4 regions of the Streptomyces sp. NPDC001732 genome follow, and region 3 is predicted to be linked to each of the others. Evidence: riboswitches for the same ligand, from Rfam matches in the RefSeq annotation. Region 3 holds a riboswitch; each other region holds the start of a gene.
What was found. A riboswitch is a leader RNA that binds a small molecule or an ion and turns the genes downstream of it on or off. The one in region 3 is predicted to bind cyclic di-AMP.

Region 1 (7,724 bases), on a different contig from region 3:
GCCGCCGGGCCGGGGGCCGTCAGGCCGGGTCGAGCGAGATGTTCAGCTTCTCGCCGATCCGGCGGTAGCCGATGCCCGCGTAGATCCGTTCGACGTCGGCGTCGCCCGGTTCCAGCCAGACCATCCGGCAGCCGCGCTCGAAGGCGGTCGCGGTGAGGTGGGCGGAGAGCGCGGCGCCGATGCCCCGGCGCCGGAAGGCGTCGGCGACGGCGAGCCCGGCCAGTTCGGTGAGACCGTCGACGGGGACCGAGCAGCCGCCCGCGCCCGCCGGTGCGCCGTCGAGGGTGGCGAGGGCCGCGACCCCGCCGCCCTCGACCGCCGTGCGCAGCCAGATCGCCTCGCCGCCCTCGGGCTCACCGGTCCCGCCGTAGCCCCGGTACTGGACGAGCGCGGCGGCGGCGAACTCCGCGTCGGTGACCGGTTCGGCGATCGCGAGGGCGTCCACCGGCTTCGGGGAACGCAGGTCGCCGGGGGCGCAGGCCAGGATCGGGGCCCGGTTCTCGACGGTGAACCCGGCGGCGAGCAGCGCGGGTTCGACCGCGGGCGCCCAGCCGGGCAGGAACTCCAGCCGCGGCAGCCGGTCGTGCTCGCGGAACGCCGCGATCAGGGCGTCGAGTTCCCCGGGCGTCGGTTCGGCGCTCTGGTCGGGGATGGCGTAATTGGCGTATTTGATGGACCAGTCGGGGTTGTACCGCACGGTGAACGGGCCGACCCGGAAGTGGTCGGGGGAGCGCAGCGCGAGCGTGCGGGCATGGGTCTGGACATCGACGTCCATGGGCATGTGTGGGTGTCCTCGGGCCGGTTGGGCGACGGCGGGCCGCCCTCGACGGCGGGGTGGCCCGGTGGCGGTCCGACCCGGGTGCGATCGCCCCGACGGCGCTCGCACCGGATCGGAATCGGGAGCCTATGCCACGCGTGTCGCCCCGGCGAAGGGCATTTCGTCGATCGGCGCGATCCGGACCGTCGACCCGGTGCGCGGCGCGTGGATCATCTGTCCGTTGCCGATGTACAGCCCGACGTGACTGATCCCGGAGTAGAAGAACACCAGGTCGCCCGGGGCGAGTTGGGAGCGCGAGACGCGTTGCCCGGTGTTGATCTGGGTGTACGTGGTCCGGGGGAGGGAGAGACCGGCGGACCGCCAGGCGGCCTGGGTGAGCCCGGAGCAGTCGAACGAGGAGGGGCCGGTCGCACCCCAGACGTACGGCTTGCCGATCGCCCCGTAGGCGAACGCGACGGCCGCGGCGGCGCGGGCGTTCGGGGCCCGGACGGGGCCGCGTGCGGCGGCCCGGACGGCGGTGTCCGGGGCGCCGGAGCGGCCGTGGTCGGTCTCCTCGTACGCGGCGCGCTGGGGCGGGGTCAGCCGGGCGAGGAGCCGTTGCGCGTCGGCCAGCTTGGCCCTGATCGTGGTCTTCTGCTTCTTCAGCTCGGCCTGTCGGGCGGCCAGCACGGTCAGCTTCTCGTCGGCCTGCGAGCGCAGTTCGGCGATCCGGGCGACCTGCTTCTGGACCCGGTCGATCGCGACGGCCCGGCGGTCGCCGACCCGGTCCACGAACGCCGCGCGTTCCAGGTACTGGTCGGGGTCGGAGGAGAGCGCCAGCTGCACGGACGGGCTGATGCCGCCGGTGCGGTACTGCGCGGCGGCGTACGAGCCGAGTTCGTCGCGCGCGGTGTTGAGGCGCTCGGTCCGGCGGGCGGCCTCGTCGCGCAGGGTGTTCAGGGCCTCGGTCGCGGCGGTCGCCTTCTCCTTCGCGCCGTTGTACTTCTCGGTGGCGACCTCCGCGTCGTGGTACAGCCGGTCCACCTTGGCCTTGACCTGGGCCGGGGTGAGATCGGGCTCGGCGTGGGCCGATCCCGGCAGCACGACGGCGGTGGCGGCCCCGGTGAGGGCGAGGCCGGCCGCGGTGCGGGCAGCAGAGCCGGTGAACGGGCGCTGCTTGGGTTTTCGATGCGCTGCCACGAGGGCGTGCGTCCTTCCTGATGACTGCCCGGCGGGGACTACCGACGGGCCCACCGGAGACCCGGCCACGGGGCGCCACGGGGGAGCGGCCCGCCGCCGGATCTCTCGGCGGGGCGACCGGTGCGCCGTCCGGAAACGGAGCGGCGAGGGAGCCGGTCACCTGGTCAGGGACGCTAGACCCGGGGCACGGGCAAGAGTCGTAATGGCGCTTATTGCCCGAATTTGGCGCGGCAATGTCGTCAAGTGATCGAGGAAATTGCACCAGAGTGAGGCATTCGGTACAGACACGAGCGGAGCGGCCGGGAAGTCGCACCTGCCTGTGGGGTGGTGATATGGGCGGGGCTAGGCTGCGGCCTCATGGACGTACTCATTCATGTCTTCGTCGCCCTGCACATCGTCGGCATCGCCTCGCTGCTGGGCGGTTTCCTGACCCAGATGAAGGCGATGGGCGCGGGCACGGCCCGGTTCGTGCCGGCGATGCTGCACGGTGCGCTGACCATGCTGGTCACCGGTGTCGCGCTGGTCGGGCTGAACGAGGCCGACGGCGGCCACGTGAACAACATCAAGATCGGGGTCAAGACGCTGATCCTGGTCGTCATCCTCGCGCTCGTCTACGTCAAGCGGGACGAGGAGAAGGTCGACAAGGGCGCCTTCGCGGCGGTCGGCGGCCTGACGCTCGCCAACATCTTCATCGCCACGCTCTGGGTCTGAGCCCCGGGGCCCGGCCGCCGGACCGGGGCCGATGCCCGGACCCGAGGCGGGCCGGGGCCGACGCCGCCCCGGCCCGAGGTTGTCAGGCCCGGGCGTCCCCGGCCCGCCGGACGGGCGCGAGGAGCGAGCGCGTCCGGCGGCCGGAGGTCCTGCGGTGCGGCCGCTACGCCGGGCGCACGCTGCCGTAGATCGGCATGTAGTAGATCGACTCCTCGCGCACGTTCGCCCCGGGCTTCGGTGCGTGGATCATCATCCCGTCGCCCTTGTAGATGCCGACGTGGCTGATGTCGTCGTAGAAGAAGACGAGGTCGCCCGGCCGCAGGTCCGCCGTGGCGACCCGGGTGCCGATCTTCACCTGGTCCCAGGTGGTGCGCGGAAGGTCGACGCCCGCCGCCCTCCACGCCGCCTGGGTGAGCCCGGAGCAGTCGTACGAGTCCGGGCCGGTGGCGCCCCAGACGTACGGCTTGCCGATCTGGGCCCTGGCGAAGGCGAGTACCTTCTCCGCCTGGGTGGTGGCGTCGCTGTCCGAGCCGGTGCCGGTTCCGGTGCCCGTCCCCGTACCGCTGCCGGAGTCCGCCTCCTTCGCGGCCTCCTCGGCCTTGCGGTCCGCCTCGGCTGCGGCCTGCTGCTTCGCCAGCTCCTCGGCCTTGCGCTTGGCCTCCGCCTCCTTCTTCCGCTCCAGCGCCGCGAGCCGCGCCTTCTCCTCGGCGGTCAGCTTCGACAGCAGCGTGCGCGCCTCGCCCAGCTTCTTCTGGACGTTCTGCTTGCTGGTGCGCAGGGTGGCCTGGGTCGTCGTCAGGGTCTCCAGGCTCTGCACCGCCTCGGACCGCTTCTTCGCCGTTCTGGCCTGCTGCGTACGGAATTCCGTGACCGCCTTCTGCTGGCGGCTGGTCATCCGGTCCATCAGCTGGCTCTGGTCGAAGTACGACTGCGGGTCGTCGGCCAGGAAGAAGGTGGCGGACGGTGCTATGGAGCCGTTGCGGTACTGCGCGGCCGCGTAGGTGCCGAGCGTCCGGCGCGCCTCGTTGAGCTTGTCGGCGCGCTCGGCCACGTCGTCCAGCAGGGCCTGGACCTTGGCGCGCTGGGTGGCGGAGGCTTCCTTCGCCCGGTTGTACTTCTGGGTCGCGGTGCCCGCCTGCCGGTAGAGGTCGTCGACCTTCTTCTGGACGTCCTCGACGCTGGGCTTCGGGCCGGGCGCGGCCGTGGCGCTCTGCGTGGAGAGCAGGGTCACGGACGCCAGCGCCGCCGAGGTGAGCCCGACGGCCGGTGCGGTGGTGCGCATCCGGGGGCGCGGTTTGCGGTGCGATGCCAAGACGGGCATCTCCTTCCGTGGACCGCCTGCCGGGTTAGCTGTCGGGTTCGGGCGGAACGGAAGGCTGCCCTACGGTCCGTTTGGGGGATGAGGACCGATTCACCCCAGTGCTTCCTGTGGGTCCCCGGCTCCGAACGCCCATGGGGGCAGCCCGGATTCGGCGGGGGTGCCCGCTCGGCGTGGTTCGCCGCAAAGGGGGTACGGGCCGCCCGGTCGAGCACGCTAGCCAACCGGTGTGCCGCTGGGAAGGTCGATGTTCGATATGCCCGATACATTTTCGTGACCTGGGTTGCAGGAGTGGCCGGAGGTCCGGAACCCCTCACGCGGTGCGGTTGCCCGCTCTCCGTGCGTGTTCGTTCTCTCCGTGCGCGTCCGTTCTCGGTGCGTGTCCGTTCCTCGCGCCCGTCCGGCGAGCGGGCGCCGGGCGGTTCGGCAAGGGCCCGCCGGGTGTCCGTGCGGCGGCTTAGACTCGACAAGCGATGAGCAGCCTCTTTGACGACAGTTTCCTGGCCGGCCTCCAGCCCTCGGAGGAAGAACCCCCGCCGCCCCCCGAGGACGCCGCACCCGAAGAGGTGCCGGAGGGGCTCTTCGGGGACGTGTTCGACGGGCCGCCGCCCAGGGACGCGTACTACCGCGACGGCGCCCCCCGCCCCGTCGTCGACTCCGCCGCGCTCCTCGACGGGCTGAACACCGAGCAGCGCGCCGCCGTCGTGCACGCGGGCTCCCCGCTGCTCATCGTCGCCGGGGCCGGTTCCGGGAAGACCCGGGTGCTGACCCACCGGATCGCCCACCTCCTCGCCGAGCGCGGGGTGCATCCCGGCCAGATCCTGGCGATCACCTTCACCAACAAGGCCGCCGGCGAGATGAAGGAGCGCGTCGAGCAGCTCGTCGGGCCGCGCGCCAACGCCATGTGGGTCATGACCTTCCACAGCGCGTGCGTACGCATCCTGCGCCGCGAGTCGAAGAAGCTCGGCTTCACCTCGTCGTTCTCGATCTACGACGCGGCCGACTCCAAGCGGCTGATGGCCCTGGTCTGCCGCGACCTCGACCTGGACCCGAAGCGCTTCCCGCCGAAGTCGTTCACGGCCAAGGTCTCCAACCTGAAGAACGAGCTGATCGACGAGGAGACCTTCGCGGGCCAGGCCGCCGACGGTTTCGAGAAGACGCTCGCCCAGGCGTACGCGATGTACCAGTCCCGGCTGCGCGAGGCCAACGCGCTGGACTTCGACGACATCATCATGACGACGGTGCACCTGCTCCAGGCGTTCCCCGACGTCGCCGAGCACTACCGCCGCCGCTTCCGGCACGTCCTGGTCGACGAGTACCAGGACACCAACCACGCCCAGTACACCCTCGTGCGCGAACTGGTCGGCCCGGCGGGCGAGGGCGACGCCCCCGCCGAGCTGTGCGTCGTGGGTGACGCGGACCAGTCGATCTACGCCTTCCGCGGCGCGACCATCCGCAACATCCTCCAGTTCGAGGAGGACTACCCGGACGCGACCACGATCCTCCTGGAGCAGAACTACCGCTCCACGCAGACGATCCTGTCCGCCGCCAACGCGGTCATCGAACGCAACGCGAGCCGCCGCCCCAAGAACCTGTGGACGAACGCCGGCACGGGCGCCCGGATCACCGGCTACGTCGCCGACACCGAGCACGACGAGGCGCAGTTCGTCGCCGACGAGATCGACCGGCTCACCGACGCGGGCGACGCCAAGGCCGGCGACGTCGCGATCTTCTACCGCACGAACGCCCAGTCCCGCGTCTTCGAAGAGATCTTCATCCGCGTCGGCCTGCCCTACAAGGTCGTCGGCGGCGTGCGCTTCTACGAGCGCAAGGAGGTCCGGGACATCCTGGCCTACCTGCGCGTCCTCGCCAATCCGGAGGACACCGTCCCGCTGCGCCGCATCCTCAACGTGCCCAAGCGCGGCATCGGCGACCGTGCCGAGGCGATGATCGAAGCCCTGTCCCTGCGGGAGCGGATCACCTTCCCGCAGGCACTGCGCCGGGTCGACGAGGCGTACGGCATGGCGGCCCGGTCGGCCAACGCCGTCAAGCGTTTCAACACGCTGATGGAGGAGCTGCGCACGATCGTCGAGTCCGGCGCGGGCCCCGCGGTGGTCCTGGAGGCCGTCCTGGAACGCACGGGCTACCTGGCCGAGCTCCAGGCGTCCACCGACCCGCAGGACGAGACCCGGATCGAGAACCTCCAGGAACTCGCCTCGGTGGCCCTGGAATTCGAGCAGGAGCACGCGGCGGCCGAGGGGGGCACAGCGGCTGCCGACGAGGCCACGGCCGCTGTCGAGGCGGGTACGGCCGCGGCCCCCACCGGAACGGGCACGCTCGCCGAGTTCCTGGAGAAGGTGGCCCTCGTCGCCGACTCCGACCAGATCCCCGACGAGGACGAGGACGGCTCCGGCGTCATCACGCTCATGACGCTGCACACCGCGAAGGGCCTCGAATTCCCGGTGGTCTTCCTGACCGGCCTGGAGGACGGCGTCTTCCCGCACATGCGGGCCCTGGGCCAGACGAAGGAGCTGGAGGAGGAGCGGCGGCTCGCCTACGTCGGCATCACCCGGGCCCGTGAGCGGCTCTACCTGACCCGGGCCGCGATGCGCAGCGCGTGGGGGCAGCCCTCGTACAACCCGCCGTCGCGGTTCCTGGAGGAGATCCCGGACCAGCACCTGGAGTGGAAGCGGACCGGGCCGATGGCTGCTCCGGCCGGGCCGACGCAGGGGATCACCTCGTCGCTGTCCGCCTCGCGGGCGCGCTCCGGCCCCTCGGGCTTCGCGACCCGGCGGACCTCGGACAGCAGGCCGACGGTCACGCTGGCCGTCGGGGACCGGGTCACGCACGACAAGTTCGGCCTCGGCACGGTGATGGCGGTCGAGGGCGTCGGCGACCAGGCGTTGGCCAGGATCGACTTCGGGGACGACCGGCCGAAGGAGCTGCTGCTGCGGTACGCGCCGGTCGAGAAGCTGTAGCCCCGGCCCCGCACGAATGGGTCTGCCCGCCACACCGACGGTGTGGCGGGCAGACCCATTCGTATGCAGTTCTCAGTACGGCAGCCAGGACGTCGGCCGCCGGCCGCGGGGGCTCAGGTCGGGTCGACGCCGTGGCTGCGGAGCCAGGGCAGCGGGTCGATCGCCGCGCCGCCGCCGGGCCGCACCTCGAAGTGCAGGTGCGGGCCGGTCGAGTTCCCGGAGTCGCCGGAGTACGCGATGACGTCACCGGCCTTGACCGGGCCCGAGCGGATCTTGGTGCTGCTGAGGTGGCAGTACCAGGTCTCGGTCCCGTCGGCCGCGGTGACGATGGCCATGTTCCCGTAGGCGCTGTTCAGCTGGGTGCGCACGGTGCCGTCCGTCGCGGCCATCACCGGAGTGCCCTGCAGGACGGGGAAGTCGATGCCGGTGTGCGTGGACATCCAGTTGACGCCCGCCTGGCCGAAGTACGCGCTGAGGCGGTGCTGGGCGACCGGCATGACGAACTTGGGACGGAGCGCCTCCTTGCGGGCGGCCTCCTCCTCGCGCTTCTTCTTCTCGGCGGCCTGCCGTTCCCGCAGGTCGATGCGCTCCTGGGTGCGGCTGGCGCGGTCGGCGAAGTTCTCGGCGTCGGCGCTGAGGTTGGCGAGCTGGGTGTCCAGCTTGTTGTTGGCCACGCCCGGTTTGACGGAACCGGCGTCGGGGGCGGCCATCGTGGTCTTGCCCTCGTCCTTCTTCTCCCCGCCGCCCAGTCCGCCCACGG
Region 2 (7,724 bases), on a different contig from region 3:
CCTGCCGCGCACGATCACGTACACCAGCACCCCGATGTACGGCAGCAGCAGCGTCAGGATCAGCCAGCCCGCCTTGCCCCAGCCGCTGAGGTCGTGGCTGCGGAAGATGTCCGTGATGACCTTGAAGAGCAGGAACAGCCACATGACCCAGAGGAAGAACCAGAGCATGGTCCAGAAGAGGTCGAGCAACGAGTAGTCGTCCACGGTTCGCTCCCGATCAGTGCGAGTTCGTCGCGGCGGTCGGTCGGTCGGTCGATAAAAACAGTCATACCACCGCATATCTGCGCCCGCGCGGTGTCCCGGAGCGGATCGGGGGCGGACCCGCCTCTCCCACCCTTTCCGCCCGGTGTGGCGACCCGGGGGGAGGTGCCGGATGCGGCTCGGGTGAAGCCCTGGGGAACCCGAGTGGTCAGGAGCGCGCCGAAGATGGCGTAGAGTGGTGTTCACCGACGCGGGGTGGAGCAGCTCGGTAGCTCGCTGGGCTCATAACCCAGAGGTCGCAGGTTCAAATCCTGTCCCCGCTACTGAAGAGTCAGGCCCGGCACGCACAGCGTGCCGGGCCTGACTCGTTCCGTCCCTCCGCCCGGACGCCTCCGTCGCCTTCATCACTTCCATCCCTTTCATCGCTTCCATCGCCTCCGTTACCTCTGTTGGCCGACAAGCGGTCGCCGGGCCGTTCCGCTTTGGGGAGTCTGGAGGGCGGGGCGCGGTTCCGTCCGCAGCCGCGGACGTACCGGGCAGGAGACCAACGGGTGGTGTGGAAGCGGAAGAAGCGGCGCGGCGGGCGTGCCGAGGGCGGCGTCGGCACCAGGCGGTTCGTGAGTGCGCTGCCCGCCATGATGATCATCGGCGGGCTGGTGTTCGACGCCCTCACGCCGCCGCCCTTCACGGCCATCCCACTGTTCGTGGCGGCGCCACTGATCGCCGCCCCGTTCTTCTCGCTGGCCAGCACCGTCCGCACCGGTATCGCCTCGATGCTGGCCGTCATCGTGCTGCGGCTGTCCGGCAGCACGCTGCCCGGGGCCGTGCCGCTGATCGAGCTGCTGACCCTGGCCACCGTCTCGGTCCTCGCGGTCGTGATCAACACGGTGGTGCGGCGCGGCAACGAGCAGCTGGCCTCCGCGCGGGTCATCGCGGAGACCGCCATGCGCGCGGTGCTGCCGGAGCCGTCCGACCGGATCGGCGGACTGCGCGTGGCGGCGCGGTACGAGGCGGCGCAGGCGGACGAGTTCGTCGGCGGCGACCTGTTCGCCGTGACGAACACCCCGTACGGAGTGCGGCTGGTGGTCGGGGACGTACGGGGCAAGGGCCTCGAAGCCGTGGGGACGGTGGCGGTGGTCACCGGGGCGTTCCGTGAGGCGGCGGAGCAGGAACCCTCCCTGGAAGGCGTGGCGGGGCGGCTGGAGCGGGCGCTGGAACGGGAGGAGGCGAGGCGGGGCGGGCTCGACGTGCTGGAGGGGTTCATCACCGCCGTACTGGCCGAGATCCCGCCCGGAGCGTCCGGGGTGCGCATCGTCAACCGCGGCCACCCCGATCCGATCCTGCTGCATCCGGGCGGGGAGCTGGAGGTGCTGAGGCCCACCGAGGCCGCGCTGCCGCTCGGGATGGACCTGGGCGCGTGGCCGCAGCGGACGGACGAGTGGGAGCTGCCGGCCGGGGCGACCCTGCTCCTGTACACGGACGGCCTCTCCGAGGCGCGGGACGCCGAGGGGGTCTTCTACGACCCTGTGGACCGGCTGCGCGGGCGGATCTTCCCGGGGCCCGAGGAACTGCTGTCCGCGCTGACCGATGACGTGCGCCTGCACACGGGCGGCGAGACGACCGACGACATGGCGTTGCTCGCGGTCATGCGCCCGGTGGAGGGGCAGCCGGACCGGCGCCGGACCGTGCGGATCATCGGTCGGGAAGACGCGTGACGGACGGCGGGCCGGAGGCGTGACGGACGGGGAGGCGAGTGGAGGTCGGACGTGGGCGGGCGGGGTTTCGGACGGAGTTCGGGCAGGGTTTTGGGCGGGCGTGATGAGGTTCCGCGTGTTCCGGGTCCGTTCCCTCCGCTCACGGTGCCACCGTGCGTAACCGAAAGGCGTCGCTCCGCATAACATTTGACGCAACGTCAGAAATGGGGCAGCGAGTGAAGGGTGCTCAACTCGTCCGATTCCGCCCGGTTGTGTCCCGTAAAGTCCAGGCCAAAGACGTGAACGATCAGTGGGAACGGCTTGGAATGCGAGCCCGCTGTCTATTAACGTTCGATAACGCAGCGCGGTCGTCCCAGCCGTCGCCAATGGCGGCACCGTGCGCAAGCGCCGAATTCCGCAAGGGAACCGGGGAACCACCTATATGGGGTGAATCGGACGCCTGTGTCTCGTGAGAGGCAGAGGGGCCCGTAGGAGACCTTCCTGCTCCGAACCCGTCAGCTAACCCGGTAGGCGAGAAGGAAGGAAAGGAGTGCGCCCCCGTGGCGTCCAACAAGCCTGCCCCCGAAGCCCCGTCCCGGTTCAATCCCGATCACGGCTCCGGCTTCGGCGCCGACTTCCCCGCGCAGCACGGTTCCGGCTTCGGTCCCGACGCCGCGCCCCACGGGACGGTGACGACGGCGTACGGCAGCGACTACGGCACCGGCCGGGGCGGTGACTTCACCACCGAGTTCACCAGTGACTTCGGCGGCGACTTCCGTGCCGACGAGCCCGCGCGCAGCCAGGAGGAGTGGAACCCCACCGAGGAGTCCGTCCGCCCCGTGCGCGGCCGGCACCGCGTCGCCAAGCAGCGCAACGGACTCGCCCGCAGCTCCACGGTGCTGGGCGTCGGTGTCATCGCGGCGGTCGGCGCGGGCGGCATGGCCACCGCGCAGAGCAAGCCGCCGGTCTCCATCTCCGTCCCCGACTCCATCACGGAGAAGCTTCCCGACGCCGCGTCACTTCCCGGCGTGGGCGCCCTGTTCTCCGACGACTCGGACACGGACGCGTCGGAGGACGCCACCGCCTCCGCCCCGCTGACCTCCGCGGGCATCACCCTCGCCGAGGCCGAGCAGGGCCGGACGGACGCGGGCGAGGCGCTCCGCGCCCGTATCCTCCAGCAGGCCGAGCAGCAGCAGGACGCCGCCGACGCCGAGGCCAAGGCCGCGCAGGAGAAGGAAGCAGCCGAGAAGGCCGCCGCCGAGGCCAAGAAGCAGCAGGACGCGGCCGAGGCCAAGGCCGCCGCCGAGAAGAAGAAGGCGGAGGAGGAGGCCAAGAAGAAGGCGGAGGCCCTGCGGCTCGCCAAGCTCGCCGCCAGCTACGCCCTCCCGACCTCCTCGTACCACATCACCTCGACCTTCGGTCAGGCCGGATCGATGTGGTCCTCCGGCCACCACACCGGCCTCGACTTCGCGGCCCAGACCGGCACCCCGATCAAGGCCGTGCACGGCGGCACCATCAAGTCGGCGGGCTGGGCGGGTGCGTACGGCTACCGCACGGTGCTGGAGCTCGACGACGGCACGGAGATCTGGTACTGCCACCAGTCGTCGATCGGTGTCGGCATCGGCCAGAAGGTCACCACCGGCGAGACCATCGGCCGGGTCGGCGCGACCGGCAACGTGACGGGTGCGCACCTCCACCTGGAGGTCCACACCCCGGGCGGTACGGGCGTGGACCCGATGGCCTGGTTCCGCGACAAGGGTCTCAACGTCTGAGGCGACCTGGCCTGGCCCGACCCGATACGGTCCGATGCGCCGCGTCCCCCGGCCCCGTGGCCCGAGCCGGTTCACCGGCCCATGAACCCCGGCAGTCCTGACGCTCCCCCCCGACGTCAGGGCTGCCGGTCCTGTCGTGAGCGGTTACGGGCGCGCGAGCCGTGCGGAAGGCGAGAGGCGCCCGGAAGGGCGGAGCCACCGGAACGGCGGAGCTGTCGGAGCGGCGGAGTCGGCGGAATAGCCGACCCGCCGGAGTTCGTTGATCCACTTATGACTTCTCTTCGTAAGCTGGGCTCTTCCGACCTCCAGGTCTTTCCGCTCGCTCTGGGCGGCAACGTCTTCGGCTGGACCGCCGACGAGGCGCAGTCGTTCGCCGTCCTGGACGCCTACGCAGCGGCCGGGGGCAACTTCATCGACACCGCCGACGTGTACTCCGCCTGGGTTCCGGGCAACGCGGGCGGCGAGTCGGAGACCGTCATCGGCAAGTGGCTCGCCGCGCGCGCCAACCGTTCCGACGTCGTCGTCGCCACGAAGGCCGGTGGCCACCCCGAGTACAAGGGGCTCGCCCCCGCCAACATCAAGGCCGCGGCCGAGGCCTCGCTGCGCAGGCTCGGCACCGACCACATCGACCTCTACTACACGCACTTCGACGACGAGACCGTGCCGGTCGAGGAGATCATCACTGCCCTGGACCAGTTGGTGAAGGAGGGCAAGGTCCGGGAGATCGCCGCCTCCAACATCGGTCCCGAGCGGCTCCGGGCCTCCCTGGAATTCTCGGAGCGCGAGGGGCTGGCGCGCTACGTCGCCCTTCAGCCGCACTACAACCTGGTCTCCCGCGACACGTACGAGGGCGAGCTCCAGGACACGGCCGCCCGCGCCGGGCTCGCCGCCGTGCCGTACTACGCCCTGGCCTCCGGCTTCCTCACCGGCAAGTACCGTCCGGGCGCCGTGGTGGACAGCGCGCGGGCGCAGAGCGCCGGTCAGTACCTGGAGTCGGAGCGGGGGCAGAAGGTCCTGGCCGTGCTGGACAAGGTCGCCCAGGAGCACGACGCGCAGATCGCGACCGTCGCGCTGGCCTGGCTCGCGTCCCGGCCGACCGTCGCCGCGCCGATCGCCTCGGCCCGCACGGTCGAGCAGCTGCCCGCACTGGTGGCCGTCGCGGACCTCTCACTGACCGAGCAGGATCTGGCCGCACTCACCGAGGCGTCCGCCTGACGCACGGTCCACAGCCACCGCGGCCCTACCGCGGTGGCTGCCGCGGGACCGGAGAGGGGCGGTGACCCGGCCAGGGGCCGGCTCCCGGTCCCGGCCCGGGGCCGTTGGGGTGGCCGCCGTACGGGGTGTGCGCGGGGAACGGCGGGGCGTACGGGGACGGCGGCGGGTGGAGACGCAGTCGGCCCGTGGCCTGCGCCGCGTACGTGAGGGCGGGAACGGCCACCTCCCTGCGTTGCCAGAGGTGGTGCAGCAGCTCCAGCTCACGGGCCGCGAAGTCCGGCTCGGCCACCCCGCGCCGGGCCCGCAGCCGCAGCGATGCCAGCGACGTCGCGAACGACTCGTACTCGGCGACGGTGCGGGCGGCCGCCGTGCCGTGGGCCGCGGCCCGTGCCCTGGCCCGTGCCCCGGCCTGCGCCGTCGGCCCGTAAGGGGTGGCGCCCGGCCCGGGATGGCCCGGCCACACCGGGTGCCCCGCGCCGTACGGGCCCTCCCAGCTCTCCCGCGCCGCGATGGCGTGCTGACGGCGGGCCGCGTCACGGGCCAGGCCGCGAGCCCGCATCGAGGCGAGGGCGAGCGGCTCCGCCGGGGTCAGCCAGCCGGCCGCCGCGTAGGCGGGCAGCTCGGCACAGAGCGTGCGCAGCTCGCGTTGGCGCGACCAGATCGCCAGCCAGGTCACCAGGCCGAAGGCCGGGACCATGAACAGCCCGTACACGGCGTAGAAGCCGTACGGGCCGAAGGTCGCCGACCCGTTCCACAGCGCGTGCATCCCCATGGCGAGGACGAGGCCCAGCAGCGGCAGCACGACGCGGCGGACGCGGCGGCGCCGGGCGGTCGCCGCGGCGATCCCGAAGCCGATGCCGGTCAGCACCGTGAAGAGCGGGTGCGCGAACGGCGACATCACCACCCGCACGAAGAACGTCGCGACCGTCACCGACACGGCACCGGCGATGCCCGCCTGCTGGTCCTGGCCGAAGGCGTTGCCGAGGTAGAGGATGTTCTCGGTGAAGGCGAAGCCGCTCGCGGTGAATCCGGCGGTCACGACGCCGTCGACGATCCCGTTGAACTCGCGTCTTCGGAACAGGAAGACCAGCAGTATCGCGGCGGCCTTGGCGCTCTCCTCGACGATCGGCGCTATCACCGTGGCGCCGAGGGTGTCGGCGTCCGCCGGGTCGGCGGTGGCCGTGGCTATCCAGCGGGTCGCGAACGAATTCGCGAGGATCGCGACCAGGGCGGCGGCGAACGCCCCCCAGGCGAAGGCGAACAGCAGATTCCGCCAGGGGGCCGGCTCGACCCGATCCAGCCAGCGGAACGCCGTCATCAGCAGCGGTACGGGCAGCACGGCGAGCCCCAGCCCGACGAGGAAGCCCTGGGTGCCCGTCTGGTCGCGGACCAGGGCCAGGATCGCCAGCCCGCAGAGCGCGAGCACCGTGAACACGGCAGTGATGCGGAACGCTCTGCTGCGCCACACCATGCCGACGCGACGCGGCCGGTAGCGCCAGTGCCCGCGCCCGGGAACGGCCGCGAGGATCTCACCGACCCGCTTCTCCTCGAGGAGCGGTACGGCCGGCTGCGCCTGCTGCCGCTGGACAGACCCGTCGAACACCACCCGTCGACCCTAACGAGCGGCACTGACACCTGGCCATGGGGCGCAGACCCGTGCCCGCCCCCACCGGGCCGTGCTTCCCGCCCCGCGCCCGCCGGGCCGTGCCCTGTGCCCGCCGGGGCGCGCGGGCCTCAGCGGGGCGCACGCGGAGACAACGGCGCACGGAGATCAGCGGCGCACGAGATCAGCGACGCACGCGGAGACAGCGGCGCGTGGCTCAGCGCCGGGCGAAGAGCAGGTCGTGCACGACGTGGCCCTTGTCCAGCCCCTGCCCCTCGAACCGGGTCAGCGGCCGGTAAGCGGGCCGGGGCGCGTAGCCGCCGTCCGCCTGGGTGTTCTCGTACAGGGGGTGCGCGGTCAGCACGTCCAGCATCTGCTCGGCGTACGGCTCCCAGTCGGTCGCGCAGTGGATCACTGCCCCCGGCTTCAGCCGCTGCGCCGCCAGGTCGAGGAACTCGGGCTGGATCAGCCGCCGCTTGTGGTGGCGCTTCTTGGGCCACGGGTCGGGGAAGTACACCCGCAGCCCGTCCAGCGACTCCGGCTTGAGCATCTCGCGCAGCAGGATGATCGCGTCGCCGTTGGCCACCCGGATGTTGGACAGACCGTTGCGGTCCGCGAGGCCGAGGAGGTTGCCCTGGCCCGGGGTGTGCACGTCGACGGCGAGGATGCCCGTGCCCGGGTCGTCGGCGGCCATCTGCGCGGTGGCCTCGCCCATCCCGAAGCCGATCTCCAGCACCGTCGGGAGCCCGCCGAACAGCTCGGGCAGGTCCAGGACGCGCTGTCCGTCGATGTCCAGGCCCCACTTCGGCCAGAGCCTCAGCAGGGCCTCCTCCTGGCCGGGCGTGACCCGGCTGCGGCGGGGCTGGAAGCTGCGGATCCGGCGCTCGTGGTGCGAACCGGCCGGATCGACGGCGGGCCCGCCGGGGAAGCGCGGCTCCTGGCGCAGCCTGCGCTGCCGCTCGAAGGCGGCGGCGCGCAACTCGTCCGGAATCCCGGCGGCGGCACCGGGCTCCGGGGAACCGGCGGCGGGGGCGGGCTGCGGGACGGGCTTCTGGGCGGAGGAACGCGCGGCACGGCTCGCGGAAGGGCTCGCCGGAAGACCCGTGGCGGCGTCCTCGACCGGGCTCTCGGAGGGGTTCATGGGCTCAGACACAATGCCCTGATTCTACGGCGGGCGGCCTCCATCCCGTTTCCCGCGCCCGGAGCAGCGCTCTGCGCGCCACCTCCCGCCCGATGGGC
Region 3 (7,724 bases):
CGACGCGTCGCCGTGCGGGTGCAGCTTGCCCATGACCTCGCCGACCACGCGGGCGCACTTCACGAAGCCGCGGTCGGGGCGCAGGCCCATCTCGTTCATCTGGTAGACGATGCGGCGGTGCACCGGCTTCATGCCGTCCCGGGCGTCGGGCAGGGCCCGGGAGTAGATCACCGAGTACGCGTACTCGAGGAAGGAGCCCTGCATTTCGTCGACGACGTCGATGTCGAGGATCTTCTCCTCGAAGTCGTCCGGCGGCGGGGTCTTCGTGCTGCGGCGGGCCATCGCTGCTGCGACTCCTTCACGGATTCTGTTCGGGCAACCTCAGGTTCTGACGCGGACCATTGTGGACCGCCGCACTGACATCCCCGACCTCGACCCGGCCCAAAGGGCGTCCGGGGCGCCCGCCGAGGGTGTTTCCCGCCCCTGCGCGCGGGGGGTGCGCCCCCCTTTCACGCGAACTTCCGCGGGACGGGAACTTCGCCAGGCGCGTGTGCGCTTGCTTACAGTGGCAGGTCTCGCAGGAAATCCAGTATCGCGATCGAAGGGACGTACATGCCCATGGGTCACACGGCCACAGCTCAGGCCGGTTCCGGCGGCTTGACAGCGACCGAGCACCGCCTGGCCAACGGCCTGCGCGTGGTGCTCTCCGAGGACCATCTGACCCCGGTCGCCGCGGTCTGCCTCTGGTACGACGTCGGCTCGCGCCACGAGGTCGAGGGACGCACCGGCCTGGCTCACCTCTTCGAGCACCTGATGTTCCAGGGCTCCGGCCAGGTCAAGGGGAACGGCCACTTCGAGCTGGTGCAGGGGGCCGGCGGTTCGCTCAACGGGACCACCAGCTTCGAGCGCACCAACTACTTCGAGACCATGCCCGCCCACCAGCTGGAGCTGGCCCTCTGGCTGGAGGCCGACCGCATGGGCTCGCTGCTCGCCGCGCTCGACGAGGAGTCGATGGAGAACCAGCGGGACGTCGTCAAGAACGAGCGCCGCCAGCGCTACGACAACGTCCCCTACGGCACGGCGTTCGAGAGGCTGACCGCCCTGGCCTACCCCGAGGGCCACCCGTACCACCACACCCCGATCGGCTCGATGGCCGACCTGGACGCCGCGACCCTGGAGGACGCGCGCACCTTCTTCCGTACCTACTACGCGCCCAACAACGCGGTGCTCTCGGTCGTCGGCGACATCGACCCCGAGCAGACCCTCGCCTGGATCGAGAAGTACTTCGGCTCCATCCCGTCCCACGACGGCAAGCAGCCGCCGCGCGACGGCGCGCTCCCCGAGATCATCGGCGAGCAACTGCGCGAGGAGGTCCGCGAGGAGGTCCCGGCGCGCGCCCTGATGGCCGCCTACCGGCTGCCGCACGACGGCACCCGGGAGTGTGACGCGGCGGACCTCGCGCTGACCGTGCTCGGCGGCGGCGAGTCGTCCCGGCTGCACAACCGTCTCGTCCGCCGTGACCGTACGGCCGTGGCGGCCGGGTTCGGGCTGCTGAGACTGGCCGGGGCGCCCTCGCTCGGCTGGCTGGACGTCAAGATGTCCGGCGGGGTCGAGGTGCCGCAGGTCGAGGCCGCGGTCGACGAGGAGCTCGCCCGGTTCGCCGCCGAGGGCCCCACACCCGAGGAAATGGAGCGTGCGCAGGCCCAGTTGGAGCGCGAGTGGCTGGACCGGCTCGGCACGGTCGCGGGCCGCGCGGACGAACTGTGCCGCTTCGCCGTGCTGTTCGGCGACCCGCAGCTCGCCCTGACCGCCGTGCAGCGGGTGCTCGACGTCACCGCGGAGGAGGTCCAGGCCGCCGCCAGGGCCCAGCTGCGCCCCGACAACCGGGCGGTGCTGGTCTACGAGCCGGTCGAGTCGGCCGAGCCCGCCGATACGGCCGAGCCCGCCGACATGGCGGAGACCGACGCCGACGACACCGACGCGCACGAAGGAGCGGGCAAGTGACCGACGCCGCCGCGACTGGAGTTTCGATGCAGTACCACCCGCAGCCGGCCCCCGGCGTCGCCCGGCCCTGGGCCTTTCCCGCGCCGGAGCGGGGCTCCCTGCCCAACGGCCTGACGGTGCTGCGCTGCCACCGCCCCGGCCAGCAGGTCGTCGCGGTGGAGATCTTCCTCGACGCCCCGCTGGACGCCGAGCCCGAGGGCTTCGACGGCGTGGCCATGATCATGTCGCGGGCGCTCTCCGAGGGCACGGACAAGCACACCGCGGAGGAGTTCGCCGCCGAGCTGGAGCGCTGCGGCGCCACCCTCGACGCGCATGCCGACCACCCCGGCGTCCGGGTCTCCCTGGAGGTTCCGGCCTCCCGGCTCTCCAAGGCCCTGGCACTGGTCGCCGAGGCGCTCCGGGCGCCCGCCTTCGCGGACGGCGAGATCGAGCGGCTGGTGCGCAACCGGCTCGACGAGATCCCGCACGAGCAGGCCAACCCGGCCAGGCGCGCCGCCAAGCAGCTCTCCAAGGAACTGTTCCCGGCCGCGGCACGGATGTCGCGCCCGCGTCAAGGCACCGAGGAGACGGTGGAGCGGATCGACTCGGCGGCGGTGCGCGCGTTCTTCGACGCCCACGTCAGGCCGTCCACCGCGACCGCCGTGATCGTCGGCGACCTCACCGGCATCGACCTGGACGCCCTGCTCGCCGACACGCTCGGCGACTGGTCGGGCGAGCCCGCCGAGCCCCGGACCGCCCCGCCGATCACCGCCGACGACACCGGGCGGGTGGTGATCGTCGACCGTCCGGGCGCGGTGCAGACGCAGCTGCTGATCGGCCGGATCGGCGCCGACCGGCACGACAGCGTGTGGCCGGCCCAGACGCTCGGCACGTACTGCCTGGGCGGCACGCTCACCTCCCGGCTGGACCGGGTGCTGCGCGAGGAGAAGGGCTACACCTACGGTGTGCGGGCCTTCGCCCAGGTGCTGCGGTCGTCGGCCCCGGACTCCGCGTCGGGCGCGACCGGTGCCGCGATGCTCGCCATCAGCGGTTCCGTGGACACGGAGTCCACCGAGCCGGCGCTCAAGGACCTGTGGACGGTCCTGCGGACCCTGGCGGCGGAGGGCCTGACCGACGAGGAGCGCGAGACGGCCGTGCAGAACCTCGTGGGTGTGGCGCCCCTGAAGTTCGAGACCGCGGCCTCCATCGCGAGCACCCTCGCCGACCAGGTCGAGCAGCACCTCCCGGACGACTACCAGGCGCACCTGTACGCCCGGCTCGCGGAGACCGGCACGGTCGAGGCGACCGCGGCGGTCGTCAACGCCTTCCCCGAGGACCGGCTGGTCACGGTCCTCGTCGGTGACGCGGCCCGGATCGCGGAGCCGGTCCGGGCGCTGGGCATCGGAGAGGTGTCGGTGGTCACCGGCTGACGAGCGGAACGGCCCCGCCGGTCGCCTGAGCCCAGGCGCGGACCGGCCGGTCGGGCATTCGCATATCGGGACGAAGGGAGGATCTGGGTGAGAGGGATTTCGCCGAGACCCTCCCTTTTGTCCGCCCTTGTGAGGGAGGTTGCCTGTCTGCCCTGTGGGATGCGCTACAAAACGGCCTGTCCGTTTGGTGAATGAAAGCGGCCCCGCTTAGCGTCGGCTGGGCTGCCCGCCACTCGTATGCCGCAACCGCGACGTACCGGGCAGTCATCGCCGAGTCCCCGTCAGGCGCGAGCCGGGGGAGCCGGGGACCCATGCAGTCCCTGGGGTGAATCGGACGCCCGAGCCGCGACGGCCGGGGCGCCCGTAGGAGACCTTCCTGCTCCGAACCCGTCAGCTAACCCGGTAGGCGAGAAGGAAGGAAAGGACCAGCCACTTCATGGCGTTCACCCGTGCCACCGGGAAGCACCGTGCCCCGAGCCGCCTGACGCGCGGGAGCGCGAAGGTCGTCGGCGTCGCGGCTCTGGCCACCACCGGAGTCATCGGCGGCCTGGCCTCCCCGGCCCTCGCCGCGGACTCCGAGGCCCCCTCCACGAGCGAGACCGGCCTGAACCAGGTCATCGCCATCGACGCGACCCTCGCCGATCAGATCGACGCCCAGGCCGACGTGCAGAAGCACCAGGCCGACGTCGCGGCGAAGGCGAAGGCGGAAGCCGAGAAGAAGGCGGAGGCCAAGAAGAAGGCCGAGGCGAAGGCCAGGGCCGAAGCGAAGCGCGCGGCCGAGGCGCGTGCCGAGGAGGCGCGCGCCGCCCGGTCCGCCGAACGCGCCCGGCTGGGCTCCTTCCGGCTGCCGGTCGCCGGTTCGTACATCAGCACCGGCTACAAGTCCAGCGGCTCGCTCTGGTCCTCCGGCAGCCACTCGGGCATCGACTTCCACGCCGCGTCCGGCAGTTCCGTCGTCGCCGTCGGCGCCGGTACGGTCGTCGAGGCCGGCTGGGGCGGCGCGTACGGCAACAACATCGTGCTCCGGATGACGGACGGGACGTATACGCAGTACGGCCATCTCTCCTCGATCGGCGTCTCCGTCGGCCAGAGCGTCGGCGCGGGCCAGCAGATCGGCCTCTCAGGCTCGACCGGCAACTCCACCGGTCCCCACCTCCACTTCGAGGCCCGCACGACCCCGGTATACGGCTCCGACGTGGACCCCGTCGCATACCTGCGCGCCCACGGCGTCAACATCTGACCCGCACCTCCTCGCGGTACCTCTCCGCACCTCCCGATGGCCCCGGAAGCAGCCCGCCGGGGCCATCGGCGTACCCGCCCGGCACCCCGGCGCGAGCGCCTGCCCGCCTGCCGACCCGTCCCACAGCCCAACGTCGGTGCGTCGGTACGGGGTTTTCCGTGTTCCGGCGAGAGAGACGTTGCGGACCCCGGGGCCGAGGGGGTTCGTGATCACCCGCCGGCACGCGGCCTCTGGGGTGCAGACCCCGCTGAGCCGGAGGCAGCCGACCTCCCGGAGGCCCGGATGCTGCTGGAGCCGCTGGGTGCAGCGCGCCGCCCGGCGCCGCACCGAGGCACACCTCAAGGTGCTGCGCGGCCCGGCCCGGCCCGGCCGCGACCGGGCCGGGCGAGGGAGCGGGAACCCCTTCCGCCCGAATTCGTTCGGGCCGAGTTCTTCCCGCCCTGATGCCAACGGCCGGAATTCCGTGGACCCGGGCGCGTTCCGGCCGGTCCGTTCCGGAAAACAGAAGAGCCGCGGCTCCGGTTCAGGGTGCCGCGGCTCTCTTGCGGAAAATGTTTCAGACGGTCTCCGGGAGCTCCTCGAGCCCCTCGGCGACCAGCTTCGCCAGGCGGTCCAGGGCGACCTCGGCGTTGTCGGCGTCGGACGCGAGCACGATCTCCTCGCCGCCCTGCGCACCGAGGCCGAGCACCGCGAGCATGGAGGCGGCGTTCACCGGGGTGCCGTCGGCCTTGGCGATCGTCATGGGGATGCCGGAAGCCGTGGCGGCACGGACGAAGATGGAAGCGGGGCGGGCGTGCAGGCCCTCGGCCCAACCGACGTTGACGCGGCGCTCAGCCATGGTTCTGCCCTTCATGAATCAAAAGTTGTCTAGACCATTCTCTCACGCGGTGCGCGGTGCTCCGGCCGACCCGGAACGTGCCCGCGACGCCCGCGGTACCGCCGATCGGCCCTCCCAGCCTGCCCCGGCCCCGAGCCCCACGCGACCGCTGGTGGCGCCGTAGTCTTTGCCCATGCAGCCCGCCCCGGAGCAGAGTCCGCATCACGCCTACCCCGACCACTGGGAAGCCGACGTGGTGCTCCGCGACGGAGGAACCGCCCGGATCAGGCCCATCACCACGGACGACGCCGAACGGCTGGTCAGTTTCTACGAGCACGTCTCCGACGAGTCGAAGTACTACCGGTTCTTCGCCCCCTACCCCCGCCTGTCCGACAGGGACGTGCACCGCTTCACCCATCACGACTACGTCGACCGGGTGGGGCTCGCCGTCACGGTCGGCGGCGAGTTCATCGCGACCGTCCGCTACGACCGGATCGACGAGCGGGGCAGGCCCGCCTCCGCCCCCGCCGACGAGGCCGAGGTCGCCTTCCTCGTCCAGGACGCGCACCAGGGCCGGGGAGTGGCCTCGGCCCTCCTCGAACACATCGCTGCCGTCGCCCGCGAGCGCGGCATCCGGCGCTTCGCCGCCGAGGTGCTGCCCGCCAACACCAAGATGATCAAGGTGTTCCGGGACGCCGGATACACCCAGCAGCGCAGCTTCGAGGACGGCTCCGTCCACCTCACCCTGGACCTCGAACCGACCGCCGAGTCCCTCGCCGTCCAGCGCGGCCGCGAGCAGCGTGCCGAGGCCCGGTCCGTGCAGCGCCTGCTGGCCCCGGGATCCGTCGCCGTCATCGGCGTCGGCCGGACCTCCGGCGGGGTCGGCCGCACGGTGCTACGCAACCTCCTCGGGGCCGGCTTCACCGGCCGCACGTACGCCGTGAACCACGCCTTCGCCGACGACCGGGCCACGATCGACGGAGTCCCCGCCCACCGTTCGATCGGCGAGATCGGCGAACCGGTCGATCTCGCGGTCGTGGCCGTGCCCGCCGACCGGGTCCCCGAAGCCGTCGAGGACTGCGGCGAGCACGGCGTCCAGGGCCTGGTCGTCCTCTCCGCCGGATACGCCGAATGGGGCGCCGAGGGCCGGGAGCGGCAGCGGGAACTGGTCCGTCAGGCCCGCTCGTACGGCATGCGGATCATCGGCCCGAACGCCTTCGGCCTCATCAACAACGCCGAAACCGTCCGGCTGAACGCCTCCCTGGCCCCCGAGCCGCCCGCCCCCGGACGCATCGGGCTCTTCACCCAGTCCGGAGCGATCGGCATCGCCCTGCTCTCCGGGCTGTACCGGCGCGGGGCGGGCCTGTCCACCTTCATCTCCGCGGGCAACCGCGCCGACATATCGGGCAACGACTTCCTGCAGTACTGGTACGAGGACCCGGACACCGATGTCGCCCTGCTGTACCTCGAATCGATCGGCAATCCCCGCAAGTTCACCCGCCTCGCGCGGCGCACCGCGGCCGTGAAGCCGGTGGTCGTGGTGAAGGGCGCCCGGCACAGCGGCTCCACCCCGCCCGGACACGCCGTGCCGGTCAGCCGGATCCCGGACGCGACGGTCTCGGCGCTCATGCGGCAGGCGGGCGTGATCCGGGTCGACACCGTGACGGAGATGGTCGACGCGGGGCTCCTCCTCGCCGACCAGCCGCTGCCGGCCGGCCCCCGGGTCGCGATCCTCGGCAACTCGGAGTCGCTCGGCCTCCTCACGTACGACGCCTGCCTCGCGGAGGGGCTGCGCCCGCGCCCGCCCCTGGACCTGACCACCGCGGCCACCCCGCGGGACTTCCGGGACGCCCTGGGCCGGGCACTGGCCGACGAGGGCTGCGACTCGGTGATCGTGACGGCGATCCCCTGGGTGGGCGAGGACGGCGAGGCGGAGGCGGGCGACGGGGAGGTGCTCGCCGCCGCCCTGCACACGGCCGCCGCCGCGGGCCCGGCCAAGCCCGTGGCCGTCGTGCACGTGGAGATCGGCGGGCTGGCGGAGGCCCTCTCCGCGGCCACCAGCACGGTCACCCAGCCGAGTGCCGCGACCCGGCCCCCCTCGGCCACGCACCCCGGCCCGGAGCCCACCGCGGCATCGCCCGCGGCCCCCGACCCCGCCGGCGCCCCCACCACCGCCACCGCGGGCACGGACCACGCCGGCGGCACCGGGCCCGGCCGGATCCCCGCCTACCCCGCCGCCGAACGGGCCGTGCGGGCCCTGGCCGAAGCAGTGCGGTACGCCCAGTGGCGGCGGCAGGCCGCCCTGCCCGGCAAG
Region 4 (7,724 bases), on a different contig from region 3:
GCACCGCGGCCGTGAAGACCGGGCCGCGGAGCAGGATCAGCCGGTGCTGCACGAGGTAGGCGGGCGCGTAGACGGCGGCGCCCAGCACCACGATGCCGCCGATCGCGGCCGGTGTCGGCGGGTGGGCGATCAGGGCGGGCAGGGCCATCGGGAGCAGCAGGCAGGTGGCCGCCGCGAGGAGCACGGGCAGTACGGCGAGCGGCGGCAGCCCCGCCAGCCGCTTGCGGTACAGGAACCCGTACACCGCGAAGGCCGTGGTCGCCGCTGCCACCAGCAGCAGCCCGGCCCCGTCGGCGTCGCCCGCGTCCGCGCCGAGCGCCGCGTACCCGGCTGCCGCGGCGCAGGCGAGTACCGCCCCCGCCGCCTTGCGCGCCCCGGAGCGTTCGCCGAAGAACAGCGTGCCGACCGCCACCGACGCGCACGGCATCAGCGCGACGACGAGGTTGGTGAGCGAAGTGCCGATGCGCGGGATGGCGAGCAGGGTCCCGGCCGCGTACCCGGCGAAGCCGAGCAGGCCCAGCAGCCATACGGTGCCCGGCCGGGCGGCGGCCCGGCGCAGGTCGGCCCGGCCCTCGGCGGTGGAGGCGGCGACGGCGGCGAGTACCGCGCAGCACACCGCGGTACGGCCCACGGCGACGATCAGCGGATCGGTCCCGGTGACCAGGGCGCCCGAGAGCAGCCAGGTTCCGGCGAGCAGGAGGACGAGGACGGCGGGCATCGCGTGGCCATTTCGTGGGTGGCGGCAGGAGAGCGGGACCGCCCGCCCGTCGGCATCGTAGGCGTCGCCCGCCGTACGCCCGGAGCCGGCCGGTCGCGCCCCGGTGCCGCGCCGCTGCTTCCCGGCAGGGCGGGCATGCACGCCCGCGGGGCCCGACCGCCACCGGCCGGGCCCCGCTTCGTTACGGCTCGACGGGGCCCGCCCCGTCCGGAGGTCAGGGCTGCGCGTCCTCCGGGATGCTGACCGTCCAGTGGGTCTCCTTGCGGGGCCGCAGGTAGAACGCCCAGTAGAGCGTGGCGACCGCGGTGATCCCGCCGGTCCACAGCAGGTACTCGGTCTCCTGCTGGGTCAGGATGTACGCGAGCACGACGATCAGCAGTACGGGGATCGCGGGCCACAGCGGCATGCGCCAGGCCGGTGCCTCGCGGTGCGGGCCCCGGCGGCAGAGCAGGGCCGCTACGGCGACCAGCAGGTACATGGCGGTGACGGAGACGCCCGTGACGCCGTACAGGGTGTCCAGGTTGACGAAGCACAGGGCCGCCCCGGGCACGCCGACGATCAGGGTCGCGACCCAGGGGGAGCCGAACCGGCCGAGCCGGGACAGGGCGTGGTTGACCGGCGCGGGCCAGGCCTTGTCGCGGGCGGAGGCGAACAGCACCCGCGAGTTCTGAATGACCATCACGATGCCCGCGTTGATGATGGCGAGGGCGACGCAGAGGCTGACGAAGGTACCGACGGCCGAGTTGGACCAGGCGGCGACCATGGTGTTGAGGTCGCCGGAGGTCAGCGCCTCCAGGTCCGGTGCGCCCAGGGTGATGGCGATGACGGGGACGAGGATGACGGCCGTGGAGATGGCGAGGGTGGCGAGCACGGTACGGGCGACGTTGCGCCGCGGGTTCTCCAGCTCCTCGGAGAGGTAGACGGCCGTGGAGAAGCCCTGTGTGATGAAGAGGGCGATCGCGAGCCCGGAGATCACCATCATGGCGGTGACGGTCGACGTGCCGCCGTCCGACGAGGCGACCGATCCCTGCGCCAGCGCGGAGACGCCGCGCTCGGAGTGCGCGAAGCCGAGCAGGGCGACGACGGCCGCCGCGATCACTTCGAGGACGAGGAAGATCCCGGTGATCCACGCGTTGGCGCGCAGGTCCAGGAGGCCGGCGAGGGTGGCTAGGAGCATGACGCCGGCGCCCGCGACGGGGGCGGGGATGTGCACGACGGGCGCGAGGTAGTCGGCGGTCCCCATGGCGATGACCGGGGGCACGATCATCACGACCAGCAGCGAGAGCACGAAGACCAGCCACCCGGCCAGCCGTCCCGCCATCGTCGACACCATGGCGTACTCACCGCCGGCGCTCGGGATGAGGGTGCCGAGCTCCGAGTAGCAGAAGGCGACCGCGATGCAGAGCAGCGAGCCGATGGCGATGGTGAGGGCGGTGTACGTGCCGAGGCTGGAGAACAGGTCCGGTACGACCACGAAAAGGGTCGAGGCGGGCGTCACGCAGGAGAGCGTGAGCAGTGTTCCGCCCACGACGCCGATGGAACGCTTGAGCTTCTGTGGGGTGGGGCCGGTCGCTGGGGCGAGCGCCTGGGGAGCGCTGAGCGTGTCGGTCATCGTGCGGTTCCGATCAAGCAGGGGTGGTGTGCGAGCGCGGGAGCGGTATCGCCTCCAGACGAGGACGTGATGAGTGGTTTTCGGCGCTCCCAGCGCGACATGCAATCCTGACGAGTTCCGCAGGTCAATAGCTGTTCACCTTCGGAATTCGTTGTTCATGAGCAACGATCCGACGTTTTCGCGTTAACAGCGCTTCTTCCTCCGGGGATCGGCGGGTGCGGGAACCGCAGCCGTCCCGGCAGGAATGTTTCGCTCGTATCCGAATACCGGAACACGGGACGGGCCCGGGGGCGCGGGGCGCGACGGCCCGCGGGTCGCGCATCCGCCGTCCTGGTGTCAGCCTGGAGTCATGGCTTGGGCGTCGTGGACGACTCGTGGGGTGTTCTCCGGGCGCGGTGGCGTGCTCACGGACGAGGCCGGTGTCCTGTCCGGGGACCTGACCATTCATACGACCTGGGCGGACGACACGGCCCAGATCACCGTGCAGTACACCGGTGCGACCGACTGGTTCACCATGTCGGGCAGCCCCGTGCCGTGCTGTTCGGAGAAGGACAGCCGGCACCTCCACGAGACGGCGGTGCGGGCGGTCCGGGAGGGCGGGGCCGCGACCGTTCCCGTGCCACCGGTCAGGGAACCGGGACGGACGACGGAGAACCTCCAGGACTGACCTCGGGCACGTCGGTCCTCCAGGGCAGGCACGTCGGCTCTCCCCGGCGGGCGCGTGGGCCCGGCCGTGCCCCGGTCGCCGTACGGCTCAGGGGGCCACGAGGCCGCCGCCCGCTCCGGGTGTCCGCAGTGCCGCGGCGACCAGTCCCGCGATCTCACCCCTCGGCACGTCCCCGCCGCCCACCAGCCGGTCGAAGACCAGCCCGTCCACGCAGGCCAGCAGGGTGAGGGTGCGCCCCTCGGCGTCCGCCACGCCCCGCGCGTCCAGGAACTCCCGCACGGTCTCCCGTGCCGCGTTCCGGCGGGGTACGAGGATCTCGCGCAGCTCCGGGTGGCGCACACTCTCGACCGCGCACGCGTAACGGGCGAGCGAGCGCCGCCGCCCCTCCCCGGTGAGCCGTCCCGCGACGAACGCGGCGAGTCCGTCCGTGAGTTCGCCGGGGGTCCTCGGCACCGGCGTCCGCTCCCCCGCCGCCTGCAACTCCGCCTGGTCCCGCTCGACGAGCCGCCGGACGAGCCCGGCGAGCAGAGCCCTGCGCGTACGGAAGTAGGCCGAGGTGGTGCCCGCAGGAAGGTCCGCCGCCCGGTCCACGGCACGGTGGGTCAGTCCGCGCATCCCCTCGTCGGCCAGCACCTCGATGGCGGCGTCGGCGAGAACGGTGCGTCGATCGGTGCTCATCCCCTCTTTCTACACCTGTAGAGGCGGCGTAGTACCCTCCTTCTACAGATGTAGAAGACCGAGGGCGTGGCGGGACGGGACGGAAGAGGGGGCCGGCATGGGCGGCAGTGCGGTGGTGGTCGGCGGGGGCATCGGCGGGCTGGCAGCCGCGATCGGGCTGCGCCGCATCGGATGGGAGACGACCGTCGTCGAGCGCAGTCCCGTGCTGGACGACGCGGGCGCGGGCATCTCCCTGCACGCGAACGGCATCCGCGCGCTGGACGCCCTCGGCGTCGGAGCGGCGGTGCGCGCGGCTGCCCGGCCCCAGTACACGGGCGGCACCCGAAGTCCGGGCGGGCGTCTGCTGGCGCGCATGGACGGGGCGGCGCTGGAACGCGAGCTGGGCACCCCGATCGTGGGCATTCCCCGGTCCGTGCTGCACCGGCTGCTGCGCGCGGAGCTGCCCGCCGGGTCCCTGGTCGTCGGGGCCGAGGTGACGTCCGTCGACCGTTCCGACGCCTCCCGGGTACGGATCGCGGTCGGCGACACCGTTCTCGACGCGGATCTGGTCGTGGCCGCCGACGGCGTGAACAGCCGGTTGCGGGCGCAGCTCTTTCCCGGCCATCCCGGCCCGGTCCACAGCGGCTCGACGGTGCTGCGGGCCATCACGGAGTCGCCGGTGGAGCTGCGCACCGACTTCGAGCTGACCTGGGGCCGGGGGGCCGAGTTCGGGCACATCGTGTTCGCCGACGGCCGGGCCGAGTGGCACGCGGTGTTCAACTCGCCCGCCGGTGTGCGCAGTCCGGATCCGCTCGCCGAGGCCCGCCGCCGGTTCGGCGACTGGCACGACCCCATTCCGGCCCTGCTGGCCGCGACCCGGCCCGACGCCGTGCTGCATCACGACGTCAACGAGCTGGTCGCCCCGCTGCCCTCCTACGCGGTCGGGCGGATCGCCCTTCTCGGCGACGCCGCCCACGCGATGACCCCGAACCTCGGCCAGGGGGCCTGCCAGGCGCTGGAGGACGCGGTGTCGCTGGCCGCCGCGCTCCGCACCGCGCCCTCCGTCGAAGCGGCGCTCGGTCGCTACGACGCCGAGCGCCGCCCCCGCAGCCAGTCGGTCGCGAGGGCGGCCCGTCGGGCCGGCCGGATGGGCCAGCAGTTGTCGCATCCGGTGGCGATCGCCCTGCGCGACACGGCGCTGCGGCTGGCACCGTCGCGGGTCACCGTCCGCACGATCCTGCGGCACGCCGACTGGACGCCCCCGCGGCCGGACTGACCGTGCGGTGCGTCAGTAGGCCCCGTTGACGTTGTCGATGGACCCGTACCTGGCGGCGGCGTAGTTGCACGCCGCCGTGATGTTGGCGACCGGGTCGTAGCTGTCCATCGACGTACCGGGCACGTGGTAGGCGCGGAACGTGGGGTCGATGATCTGGAGGAGCCCCTTGGAGGGCGTTCCGGCGGCGGCGTTGGAGTCCCAGTTGTTGATGGCCCGGGGGTTGCCGGAGGACTCGCGCATGATGTTGCGGTGGATGCCCTCGTAGCTGCCGGGGATGTTGTGCTGGGCCATGACGGCCAGCGACTCCCTGATCCAGCCGTCCAGATCGTTCGTGTACGTCACGGGCTGCGCGGTGACGGCACCGGCGGACTGCGCCGGCGTTGCCGACGCCGCTCCGGCGACGGCCAGCGGGAGCACGAGGGCGGCCACGCCCGTGCCCACGGCGATGAAACCCCGGACCGGCGAAACGGGCCTGCGACGACGGTACGCACCCTTTGCGGGCATGGTGAATTCCTCTCCGTCGCCTACGAGGTGAGCTGTCGGGTTCGGGCTGGAGATGCCCGGCCGCACGCGAATGCGGCTTCACCCCGAGCCGTTCCGGATACCGGATCGGCGGCTTGCCTGGGTCCCCCGTTCCTGCCGTGCACGAGTGGGTCGGATTGCCGGACAGCGGCAGGATTCGGCGTTCCGTCCGGATTGACGGTGACCGTAGGCGAGAAACACCGAAAGGGACAAGCCCCCGAATTCCGCGCACAATTCATTCGCAAGATCGAATTGCGGGGAATTCAGTAACGCACTTCACATCGAACGGCCGAATCCCCTTGCAGGAAAAGGGAACCGGACCGTCCGGCATGGCATCACGGACATCGAACGTGATGCGCACCACTTAATCGCAAAAGGTGCATTTCGCCCCCCATCGAAGCGGCATGAAAGGGGCTAACCCCCCTTCACCGCCCAGTTACACCAATGGGGCAAATCGCCCATGCAATTACATTTGACTCTTCGTCCGGGAGGTGGGGCCCCGCATGGCGGGGCCCCACCCGTGCCGGGATCAGAGCCTTTCGAGGATCTTGTTCATCTGCTCGATCTCTGCGGTCTGGGCCGTCACCACGGCCTCGGCGAGCTTCTTCGCCTCGGCGTTGTCGCCCTTCTTCTGCTCGTCCCGGGCCATGGTGACCGCGCCTTGGTGATGGGCGATCATGAGCTGGGCGAACTTCTTGTCGAAGTCCTTGCCCGCAGCGGCCTTCAAATCGCTCATGTCCTTGTCGGACATCATTCCGGGCATTCCCGCGCCGTGGGAGCCGTGATCCATTCCGGGCATGTCACCCTTCGGGGATTCCGGCAGCGGCTTGCCCCACGACGCCAGCCAGCCCTTCAACGTGTCGATCTCGGGATCCTGGGCCTTCTCGATCGCGGTGGCCAGCTTCTTGATCTCGGCGTCGGCGGCACGGCCGTCGGCCAGCTTCGCCATCTCGATGGCCTGCTGGTGATGCGGGATCATGTCCTGCGCGAACTTCACGTCCGCGTCGTTGAACGCACCGCCCGGGGCGGCCGGTGCGGAGGCGCTGCCGGAGCCATGGCCCATGCCGGGCACGGACGGGTCGTCGGACTTCGTTTCGTCGGAGGAGCCGCACGCCGTGAGCGCCAGGGCGAGGGCGGCGACGGCACCGGCGGCCGCGAGTGCGCGACGGCGGCGGACAGCGGTGGGCAGGGAAACGCGCATGCTGGATTCTTTCCAGGTGGACGCGCCACGTCGGTGGCGCGTGGAACGGGCGGGGTCGTCCGGCCGGTCCGGCCCCGGTGGGCCGGGAACCGGCGGTTCCCTGTCACGTCCGCGCGATGCACACCTGGAGCAGCAGATCCCTGCCGCCGAACGGCGGCCCCCGTCGTGCCGGCCCGCGCACGGCCGCACGGTGCCCGGCGACGCCCCGGACCGCCAGGACCACCAGGCCCAGTGCGAGGAGCAGCGGCAGCACCCGGTCCCGGACGTGGGTGAACACGCACGACTCGCCGCCCGCCGGGGACGGGGCCGCGGCCACCCGGAGGGCGTCGTCCCCGTGCTGCACGGTGGCGTGTCCGGCCATCGCCATGGGCACGGCCGAGAGGGGCGCGGACCGCTCCGGGAGCGTCGTCATCGCGTCGTGGCAGCCCCCGGCCGCGGCGACCGGGGCGCCGTGCATGAGGAACAGACCGCACAGGACGGCGCACAGCACGAGCAGCCGGGACACTCCCGGTGCGCGCGTCGGTCCGCGATCCACGGCTGCCTCGAACTCCTCGGTCGTACGGGCCCTGCGGTGCGAGTCCGACGATACCCCCACCGGGTTTGTCCGGCCCGCGGCACCCCCGGCCGTACACCTTGCTCGGTTACCGTGCCCCCGGAGCGGGCGCCCCGACCGTTCGCGGGAACCTCCCGCGCGGGGTTCCGACGGGGAGCAGAGCGATGAACGCGCCGAGGGGAACGGGCGGGTTGAGACGCCGTCTGGGCGTGTCCGACGCCGTGGTGATCGGCCTGGGCTCGATGATCGGGGCGGGCGTCTTCGTCGCGTTCGCGCCCGCCGCGGGCGCGGCCGGGTCCGGTCTGCTGATCGGCCTGGGCCTGGCTGCGGTGGTGGCCTACTGCAACGCGACGTCCTCCGCCCGTCTGGCCGCCCGCCATCCGGCGTCCGGCGGCACCTATGTGTACGGGAGGGAGCGTCTCGGCGACTTCTGGGGCCATCTCGCCGGGTGGGGCTTCGTCGTGGGCAAGACGGCTTCCTGCGCGGCGATGTCACTGGCCGTCGGGTCCTATGCGTGG

Region 1: another riboswitch for cyclic di-AMP. It lies ahead of ACWCXX_RS04685 (NlpC/P60 family protein); the one in region 3 lies ahead of ACWCXX_RS14575 (M23 family metallopeptidase).
Region 2: another riboswitch for cyclic di-AMP. It lies ahead of ACWCXX_RS36085 (M23 family metallopeptidase); the one in region 3 lies ahead of ACWCXX_RS14575 (M23 family metallopeptidase).
Region 4: another riboswitch for cyclic di-AMP. It lies ahead of ACWCXX_RS25190 (transglycosylase SLT domain-containing protein); the one in region 3 lies ahead of ACWCXX_RS14575 (M23 family metallopeptidase).

The regions. Positions count from the first base shown of each region.
Region 1 covers NZ_JBSFFY010000002.1:405,543-413,266, forward strand. The annotation lists gene ACWCXX_RS04670 (GNAT family N-acetyltransferase) at 20-781, opposite strand; gene ACWCXX_RS04675 (NlpC/P60 family protein) at 905-1,957, opposite strand; gene ACWCXX_RS04680 (hypothetical protein) at 2,315-2,668, shown strand; gene ACWCXX_RS04685 (NlpC/P60 family protein) at 2,832-3,989, opposite strand; cyclic di-AMP (ydaO/yuaA leader) riboswitch at 3,988-4,153, opposite strand; gene pcrA (DNA helicase PcrA) at 4,460-6,964, shown strand; gene ACWCXX_RS04695 (M23 family metallopeptidase) at 7,078-7,724, opposite strand, start outside.
Region 2 covers NZ_JBSFFY010000077.1:732-8,455, forward strand. The annotation lists gene ACWCXX_RS36070 (SHOCT domain-containing protein) at 1-204, opposite strand, end outside; tRNA gene ACWCXX_RS36075 (tRNA-Met) at 451-524, shown strand; gene ACWCXX_RS36080 (PP2C family protein-serine/threonine phosphatase) at 756-1,916, shown strand; cyclic di-AMP (ydaO/yuaA leader) riboswitch at 2,292-2,444, shown strand; gene ACWCXX_RS36085 (M23 family metallopeptidase) at 2,456-3,667, shown strand; gene ACWCXX_RS36090 (aldo/keto reductase) at 3,938-4,882, shown strand; gene ACWCXX_RS36095 (PrsW family intramembrane metalloprotease) at 4,908-6,485, opposite strand; gene trmB (tRNA (guanosine(46)-N7)-methyltransferase TrmB) at 6,703-7,641, opposite strand; gene lhgO (L-2-hydroxyglutarate oxidase) at 7,631-7,724, opposite strand, start outside.
Region 3 covers NZ_JBSFFY010000011.1:111,619-119,342, forward strand. The annotation lists gene ACWCXX_RS14560 (DNA gyrase/topoisomerase IV subunit A) at 1-282, opposite strand, end outside; gene ACWCXX_RS14565 (M16 family metallopeptidase) at 559-1,944, shown strand; gene ACWCXX_RS14570 (M16 family metallopeptidase) at 1,971-3,353, shown strand; cyclic di-AMP (ydaO/yuaA leader) riboswitch at 3,612-3,776, shown strand; gene ACWCXX_RS14575 (M23 family metallopeptidase) at 3,790-4,593, shown strand; partial or broken gene ACWCXX_RS14580 (GntR family transcriptional regulator) at 4,730-5,002, shown strand; gene ACWCXX_RS14585 (HPr family phosphocarrier protein) at 5,150-5,431, opposite strand; gene ACWCXX_RS14590 (bifunctional acetate--CoA ligase family protein/GNAT family N-acetyltransferase) at 5,604-7,724, shown strand, end outside.
Region 4 covers NZ_JBSFFY010000030.1:35,612-43,335, forward strand. The annotation lists gene ACWCXX_RS25165 (EamA family transporter) at 1-718, opposite strand, end outside; gene ACWCXX_RS25170 (APC family permease) at 933-2,330, opposite strand; gene ACWCXX_RS25175 (hypothetical protein) at 2,680-2,997, shown strand; gene ACWCXX_RS25180 (TetR/AcrR family transcriptional regulator) at 3,085-3,675, opposite strand; gene ACWCXX_RS25185 (FAD-dependent monooxygenase) at 3,773-4,930, shown strand; gene ACWCXX_RS25190 (transglycosylase SLT domain-containing protein) at 4,943-5,434, opposite strand; cyclic di-AMP (ydaO/yuaA leader) riboswitch at 5,437-5,625, opposite strand; gene ACWCXX_RS25195 (DUF305 domain-containing protein) at 5,982-6,653, opposite strand; gene ACWCXX_RS25200 (hypothetical protein) at 6,757-7,188, opposite strand; gene ACWCXX_RS25205 (APC family permease) at 7,371-7,724, shown strand, end outside.